Regions from separate parts of the Streptomyces sp. NPDC060002 genome, predicted to be linked through region 2. Evidence: riboswitches for the same ligand, from Rfam matches in the RefSeq annotation. Region 2 holds a riboswitch; the other holds the start of a gene.
What was found. Region 2 has a riboswitch for cyclic di-AMP ahead of ACFWBD_RS02445 (LysM peptidoglycan-binding domain-containing M23 family metallopeptidase). Riboswitches for the same ligand answer to the same signal wherever they lie in the genome.
Positions count from the first base shown of each region.

Region 1: another riboswitch for cyclic di-AMP. It lies ahead of ACFWBD_RS23525 (transglycosylase family protein); the one in region 2 lies ahead of ACFWBD_RS02445 (LysM peptidoglycan-binding domain-containing M23 family metallopeptidase).

Region 1 covers NZ_JBHWUW010000027.1:62,570-66,772, reverse strand. The annotation lists gene ACFWBD_RS23535 (cytochrome P450) at 1-1,064, shown strand, start outside; gene ACFWBD_RS23530 (transglycosylase family protein) at 1,270-2,283, shown strand; cyclic di-AMP (ydaO/yuaA leader) riboswitch at 2,491-2,677, shown strand; gene ACFWBD_RS23525 (transglycosylase family protein) at 2,681-3,397, shown strand; gene eno (phosphopyruvate hydratase) at 3,843-4,203, shown strand, end outside.
Region 2 covers NZ_JBHWUW010000001.1:528,346-532,548, reverse strand. The annotation lists gene ACFWBD_RS02450 (alpha-galactosidase) at 75-2,150, shown strand; cyclic di-AMP (ydaO/yuaA leader) riboswitch at 2,419-2,613, shown strand; gene ACFWBD_RS02445 (LysM peptidoglycan-binding domain-containing M23 family metallopeptidase) at 2,618-3,610, shown strand; gene ACFWBD_RS02440 (hypothetical protein) at 3,845-4,203, shown strand, end outside.

The DNA of each region.
Region 1 (4,203 bases), on a different contig from region 2:
CGGCGCACGCCAAGGGCAAGACCGGCATCCCCGGTGAGCGCAAGGCCGAGCTGATGACGCATCTGCTCAACATCGACCCGCCGGACCACACCCGGCTGCGACGGCTCGTCAGCAAGGCCTTCACGCCCCGCCGGGTCGCCGAGTTCGCGCCGCGCGTCCAGGAGCTGACGGATCAGCTCATCGACCGGTTCGCCGCCGAGGGCGGTGCCGACCTCATCCACGACTTCGCCTTTCCTCTCCCCATCTACGCGATCTGCGACCTCCTGGGCGTCCCCCGCGAGGACCAGGACGACTTCCGCGACTGGGCGGGGATGATGATCCGGCACGGCGGGGGCCCGAGGGGCGGGGTCGCGCGGTCGGTGAAGAAGATGCGCGGGTACCTGCTGGAGCTCATCCACCGCAAGCGCGCGGAGCTCCCCGCCGACCCGGCTCCCGGCGAGGACCTCCTCTCCGGTCTGATCCGCGCCTCGGACCATGGCGAGCACCTCACCGAGAACGAGGCCGCCGCCATGGCCTTCATCCTGCTGTTCGCCGGCTTCGAGACGACCGTCAATCTCATCGGCAACGGCACCTACGCCCTCCTCACCCACCCCGAGCAGCGCGAACGCCTCCAGCGGTCGCTCACCGAGGACGACGGCGACCGCGGCCTCCTCGAAACCGGCGTCGAGGAACTCCTGCGCTACGACGGCCCCGTGGAGCTCGCCACCTGGCGGTTCGCGACCGAGCCGCTGAGCGTCGGCGGGCAGGACATCGCGCCGGGCGACCCCGTCCTCGTCGTACTGGCGGCGGCCGACCGTGACCCGGCGCGCTTCTCGGACCCCGACACCCTCGACCTGTCCCGCCGCGACAACCAGCACCTCGGCTACGGCCATGGCATCCACTACTGCCTGGGCGCCCCGCTGGCCCGGCTGGAGGGCCAGACCGCGCTGGCCACCCTCCTGACCCGGCTGCCCGACCTCCGACTGGCCGTGGATCCGGCCGAGTTGAGGTGGCGCGGTGGGCTCATCATGCGCGGATTGCGGACTTTGCCGGTCGAGTTCACTCCGGTGCAATCCGGCTCATAAGCGGTCCATGTCTGACCGGATGTCAGCCGGAGTGTGACCGTTCGGCGGAGCAAAGGTGACCAACACTCAAGTCTGTGATCTTCACGTGATCTGCGCGGCATTAACTTGTGACAAGTGATCGTCTGCCGATACGTTCACTCGTCAGCGCGGAACATCGGTCTCACCCGCCGCGCCGGTCAGTGCTGTCCAGAGAAAGGCCCCTCGCATGCTCTCCGGGAACGGTCGTCACCGTCGCCCCCGCCAGGCCCCGGCCCTCCTTGTCGCGGCCGGAGTGACGGGCTCCGCCATCGCCATCCCGCTGCTCGCCGCCTCCGGCGCGAGCGCGGCCGACGGCACGGTGTGGGACAAGGTGGCGCAGTGCGAGACCGGCGCCTCGTGGAGCGCCGACGACGGCGACGGCGAGTACGGCGGCCTGAGCCTCACCCAGAAGGACTGGGAGACGTACGGCGGCCTCGACTACGCGACGAGCCCGGACCTGGCCAGCCGCAGCCAGCAGATCGCCGTGGCGCAGAAGGTGCTCGCGGCCGACGGCATCGGGGCATGGGGCACCTGCGGGCTGACCTCCGGGCTCACCCAGGAGAACGGCGCACTGAACGTGGACACCGGCGTGGCGGACGACTCGTCCGACTCGTCCGACTCATCAGGGTCTTCCGGATTGTCCGACCTGTCCAGGGGGTTGTCCGGATCCTCGGGCTCCTCGACGAGCGGTGACTCCTCGACGGGATCGTCCGACTCGTCCGCCGATTCCTCCGGTTCGCCCTCGGCGTCCACTTCCTCCCCTTCGTCCTCTTCCTCCGCCGCCACGGATGACTCCGGCACGTCCGGCGGTTCCGGCGGCCGGGGTGACGGGTCGACGGGCGACGGTTCCCCCACGGCGACCCCGGAAACGGGCGACTCGGACAATTCCGGCCAGGATGAGGGCTCTTGGAGCCTCGTCGACACCAGCTCCCTCGGCTCCGGCCGCCACCGTGGCGCCACCGCCGACGAGGCGGCGACCAAGAGCGCGACCGACACCGGCGTGGACGGCACCACCACCGCCTCCGCCGGCCGGCATGCCGCGGCCACCTATGTCGTCCAGGAGGGCGACTCCCTCGCGTCCATCGCCGACTCCCTTGGCCTCGACGGCGGATGGCGCGCCCTCTACGCCGAGAACAGGGACCTCATCGGCGTCGACCCGAGCAACATCGCCGCCGGTCAGACCCTCGACACAGGGGTGTAATAGGGCGCAAAGCCCAAGAAAAACAGCGGGAGTTCACGTCACGCTTCGCGCCGAATGTCCGTTTTGGTGAAAGTGTGGGATGAGTCTCAGAAGCCCTGATCGTCTTTGAAATTCCGCCGATCGCGTGTCTACGGTCGAGGCCGCTCGGCAACCCGAGCCCCGGCCGTCGCAACGCCGAATCCTGCCAGCGACGACCCGGGAACAGTCGTCGCGTAAGCGCCGCAGGCAGGAGCGGGGGACCCAAGGTAAGTGCCGCGCCGGTCGGTCGACCGGAACGGCTCGGGGTGAAGCCACACCTCCCACGGAGCAGCGCTCCGGCGGACGAGGACGTGGCCGGGCAACTCACACGGCCCGAACCCGACAGCTCACCTCGCAGGCGTCGGTGAGGGGATCCACCATGCTGTTTTCCGCCAAGGGCAAGCACCGCCGCCCGTCCAAGGCGACCCGCGTCGCCGCGCTCGCCGGCGTCACCGGTGTCGCCATCGCCGCCCCGCTGATGGCGGCCGGCAGCGCCTCCGCCGCCACCGCCTCCGAGTGGGACGCGGTCGCCCAGTGCGAGGCCGGCGGCAACTGGTCCATCAACACCGGCAACGGCTACTACGGCGGCCTCCAGTTCTCGGCGTCCACCTGGGCCGCGTACGGCGGCACCGCCTACGCCTCCACCGCCGACCAGGCCTCCAAGTCCCAGCAGATAGCCATCGGCGAGAAGGTCCTCGCGGGCCAGGGCAAGGGTGCCTGGCCGGTCTGCGGCACCGGCCTGTCCGGCGCCGCCTACAACGGCGGCAGCGCCGGCTCCTCGAGCTCCGGCTCGGCCGGCTCCTCCGGTTCCTCCAGCTCGTCGAACAGCGGCGGCACCAGCAGCCGCTCGACCGAGGAGCAGAGCGCCTCCCGCTCGACCGACCGCCCGGCCGCCTCCAAGACGGTCACCACCCCGACCGGCGAGAAGGTCAAGAAGGGCGACGGCGAGTACAAGGTCGTCAAGGGCGACACCCTCAGCTCCATCGCCGAGAAGCACAAGGTCAAGGGCGGCTGGGCGAAGCTGTTCGAGCTGAACAAGGACATCGTCGTCGAAGCGGACCTCATCTACCCGGGCCAGCAGCTGCACCTGAAGTGACACTGCGCCTGAAGTGACACTGCGCCTGAAGTGACACTGCGCCTGAAGTGACAACTTCACATGCCGTGACACTGGGCCTGAAGTGTCATGGCACGTGAAGTGACACCTGGCCCCAAGAGAAGCCACAGCGCCCTCACATCCGAGGTCGGCACACTGAAGACCTCGTGAGGGTCACCCCCCGTCCCCACGGGCTCCCCGCTCCGGTGCGTGTTCCCCCGTACGCACCGGAGCGGGGTTTCTCTTTGCCCGTTCGTCACTTCCTGTCGGCCTTTCTCGGCCACCCCCTTTGTTCCGGGCGGAAACAATAGGTACGGTCTCCCTGTCCACGGGACGGTCGGTCGGCTGCCGACGGCTCCGGGGCGGTTAGGCTCTAGTCGCAAGGCTCAGCAAGGGATCGTCACGGTCCCTGGGCCCCGCACAACCAGCGTCACATCCCAAGAAGGAGATGCTCGTGCCGTCCATCGACGTCGTCGTAGCCCGGGAAATCCTGGACTCCCGAGGCAACCCCACGGTCGAGGTCGAGGTCGGCCTCGACGACGGCAGCACGGGTCGTGCCGCCGTTCCGTCCGGCGCCTCCACCGGTGCCTTCGAGGCCATCGAGCTCCGCGACGGTGACCCCAACCGCTACCTCGGCAAGGGTGTCGAGAAGGCCGTCCTCGCCGTCATCGAGCAGATCGGCCCGGAGCTCGTCGGCTACGACGCCACCGAGCAGCGCCTGATCGACCAGGCCATGTTCGACCTGGACGCCACCGACAACAAGGGCTCGCTCGGCGCCAACGCCATCCTCGGCGTCTCGCTCGCCGTCG
Region 2 (4,203 bases):
AAGTTGCCCGGCAGGCCGGCCGCATTCGATGATGTTGGTGCTTGATCGCACCTGTTCGAATCAGTGGGGGTTTGATGCCCGAGATCGCCGACAACGGCCGCACCTGGCTCCTTTCCGGGCCGACGAGCAGCTACGCCCTCCACCTCACCGAGGGCGACGAGCTGGTCCACCTGCACTGGGGCCCGGGCATCGCGCTCGCGGACGCCGAGGCGCTCGCCGGCCATCCGCCGTCGGAGCGCGGGGCGTCCTTCGAGTCCCCGCTCGACGGCCGGGAGGAGTACCCGGTCGAGGGCGGACCCCGCTTCGTCCGGCCCGCCCTGTCCGTGCGCACCGACGAGCGACGCGGCACCGAGTGGTCCTACGAGGGCTTCGAGGCCGACGGCGGCGAGCTGCGGCTGCGGTTCCGGGACGCCGGGCTGACCGTCACCCTGCACTACCGGATGCGGGGCGATGTCGTCGAGCGCTGGACGACCCTGCGCAACGACGGTGAGCGGCCGCTGGAGCTGCTGCGCGCCGACTCCGCCACCTGGACCCTGCCCGAGCGCGACGACTGGCGGCTGTCGCAGCTGCACGGCCGCTGGGCCGCCGAGTCCCGGCTCACCCGGTCCCCCCTCACCTACGGGGAGCAGGTCATCGGCAGCCGCCGCGGCCACACCGGGCACCAGCACCTGCCCTGGGTCGCCCTGGACACCGACGCGACCGAGGAGCGCGGCGAGGTCTACGGCTGCGCCCTCGGCTGGTCGGGTTCCTGGCGGATCGCCGTCGCCCAACTCCCGGACGCGCGCGTACAGATCACCGGGGGCGCCGGGTACGACGACTCGGGTCTGCTGCGGCTGGCCGCGGGGGAGTCCTTCACCACACCGGTCTTCGCCGGACTGTGGAGCGACGCCGGCTTCGGCGGTGCGAGCCGCACCTGGCACGCCTACCAGCGCGCGTACGTCGTCCCGGATGCCGAACAGGACCGGCCGGTGCTGTTCAACTCCTGGGAGGCCACCTACTTCGACATCTCCGAGGAGCAGCAGGGCACGCTCGCCCGGCGGGCCGCCGCGATGGGCGTGGAGCTCTTCGTCGTCGACGACGGCTGGTTCGGGGCGCGCACCGGCGACCATGCCGGGCTCGGCGACTGGCAGCCCAACCCCGACCGGTTCCCGGGCGGACTGAAGCCCCTCGCCGACTACGTGCACGGCCTCGGCATGCAGTTCGGCATCTGGGTCGAGCCCGAGATGGTCAACCCGGACAGCGAGCTGTACCGGGCCCACCCCGACTGGGTGCAGTTCCAATCGGGACGAAAGCGGACGGAATTCCGCAATCAGCTCGTGCTGAACCTCGCGCGCGAGGACGTCCAGGAGTACCTCTGGGAGCAGCTCCACGGACTCCTCTCCAGCGCGCCCGTCGACTATGTGAAGTGGGACTTCAACCGCTGCTTCACCGACGCCGGCTGGCCGGACGACCCCTACCCGCAGCGCCTCTGGGTCGACCACGTCCGGGCTCTGTACGCGCTCCTGGACCGGCTGCGGGCGGCCCACCCCGGGGTCGCCTTCGAGTCCTGCTCCGGCGGCGGCGGGCGCATCGACCTCGGGATCATGAGCCGCACCGACCAGGTGTGGACCTCCGACAACACCGATCCGCTCGACCGGCTCGACATCCAGCACGGCTTCAGTCAGATCCACCCCGCCCGGGTCATGGCTGCGTGGGTCACCGACAGTCCCAACACCCAGCTCAACGGCCGGGTCAGCTCGCTGCGCTTCCGGTTCGTCAGCGCCATGGCCGGCGTGCTCGGCGTCGGCGGGGACCTCTCCGAGTGGAGCGAGGAGGAGCTCGCCGAGGCGCGTCGGTGGGTGGACCTCTACAAGGAGATCCGGCCCCTCGTGCAGCAGGGCGACCTCTACCGGCTGCGGCCCCCGGCGGGCGGCCTGAGCGCCGTCCAGTATGTGCGCGGTGACGAGAGTGTCGTCCTCGCCTGGCTCCAGGCGCAGCGGTTCGGCGAGCCCGTTCCGGCGCTGCGGCTGCGCGGACTCGACCCGACAGCGTCGTACGAATGCCGTGAAACGGGCGAAGTCCACCGAGGGGCGGTGCTGCTGCACCACGGACTGCGTACCGCACTGCGGGGCGACCTTGATGCGACGGTTATCCGGCTGCGTCGCATCTGAGGTTTCTGTCCGAATTGGATCCTTCGTTCCAACTCGCTCTGGAATAAAGGAACCTGGAGAGCCGTCACGTGAGCAGCGTCATATCCGTGACCGTGCGTCGTTCGCCATGTCCACGTAATTCGCATGCTTTCAAGGGTGCTTGCCGATGAACGAGCCCTTTGACTCACGCAGTGTGACCGGGGAATCTCGCAGCGGATCAAGAGAAAGGCGTTAACAGCACAACCTCTGCTTGTCCCTGTGCGTCCTGGTCGCTTACGTTCCACACCAATCCGGACGGACGCCGAATCCTGCCACCGCCCGGAACCCGCGCACTCACCCGTACGTGGCAGGAGCGGGGGACCCACAGGCACAACCGCCTGTTCCGGTCTCCGGAACAGGCTTTGGGGTAAAGCCGCGCCTCGGCGCGGCCGGACATCTCCAGTCCGCACCCGACAGCTCACCTCGCAGGCGCCGGAGAGGAATTCGCCATGCCCGCGAAGGGTAAGCACCGCCGTCCGAAGCCCCAGCGCTTCACTCGCTCCATCGCCGTCGCCGGAACCGGCGGCGCCGCGCTCGCCCTTCCGCTCATAGGTGCCGCCGGCGCTCACGCGGCCCCCGCGCAGTCCGTCTCCCAGTCGGCTTCCCAGGCCGTTCCGGAAAAGGCCGTGCAGTCCGTGCCGGTGGCGCAGAAGACGGCCACCGCCACGACGGCGAAGACCTACACCGTGCGGTCCGGCGACTATCTCTCGAAGATCGCCGACGACCAGAACGTCAGCGGCGGCTGGCAGAAGCTCTACCAGGACAACCGTCAGGCCGTCGGCGGCGACCCGTCGCTGATCCACCCCGGACTGAAGCTCTCCATCGGCAAGAAGGCCGCGACCTCCGCGACCGGCGGCACCGGCTCGTCCTCCGGTTCCTCCTCGTCCTCCTCGTCCTCCTCGTCGAAGTCGAAGGCGTCCGGAACCAAGTCGTCGTCCTCTTCCTCCTCTTCCTCCTCTTCCTCCTCGTCGTCCGGTTCGTCCTCCTCGAAGACGGTCACCCAGGCCGCCGAGAGCGGCACCGGTACCTCCAGCGGCTACACGCTGCCGGTGGGGGGCGCCACCGTCGGCACCGCCTACCACACGGCCGGCAGCATGTGGTCCAGCGGCTACCACACCGGCACCGACTTCGTCGTCCCGACCGGCACCACCCTCAAGGCCGTGGGTGCGGGCACCGTCGTCTCCGCGGGCTGGGGCGGCGCGTACGGCAACCAGGTCGTCATCAAGCTCGCCGACGGCTACTACGCCCAGTACGCCCACCTGTCCCAGCTCTCCGTCTCGGCCGGCCAGACCGTGACCGCGGGCCAGCAGGTCGGCCTCTCCGGCGCGACCGGCAATGTGACCGGCCCGCACCTGCACTTCGAGATCCGCACCACCCCGGACTACGGCTCCGACGTGGACCCGATCGCCTACCTCCGCTCGCACGGCGTCTCCGTCGGCTGATCCCCTCCGACTCCGACGACCTCCCGCCTGACACGCGGCCCAAGGCCGGACCCCGATCCCCGGGTCCGGCCTTCGGCGTGTCCGGGCGGCGCCGGTGTGGGAGTTCGCGCGTTCATGATCGTTCTATTGCGTTCTTGTGGCAGCCCTTCTCGCCCCATCGACAGGTGGGACAGAGTGGGGACACAGTGATCCCCGTCAGTGAGCAAGCGCTTTCTATCGCTCCTCGGAGGTCCTGTGTCCGGCGTCGACCGACGCATCGTCATCAAGGGCGCCGCCGCCGCGGCCGCCGTCACCGTCGCGGCCCTGCTGGCCGGACTCGTCTCCGCGCCTCCCGGGCACGCCGCCGGGACCCCGCGCCGGATCGTCGAGAACCTCGACCGCGGCCTGGTCGCCACCCCGTCAGGCGACGGGACCTTCCTCAGCTGGCGGCTGCTCGGCACCGAATACGCGCGGTACGGCGACGCCATCGCCTTCAACGTCTACAAGAACGGCCGCCGCCTCAACCGGGAGCCGATCAGGAAATCGACGACCTATCAGGACGACAGCCGGGGGACGGGGACGTACACCGTCCGCGCCGTCGTCGACGGGCATGT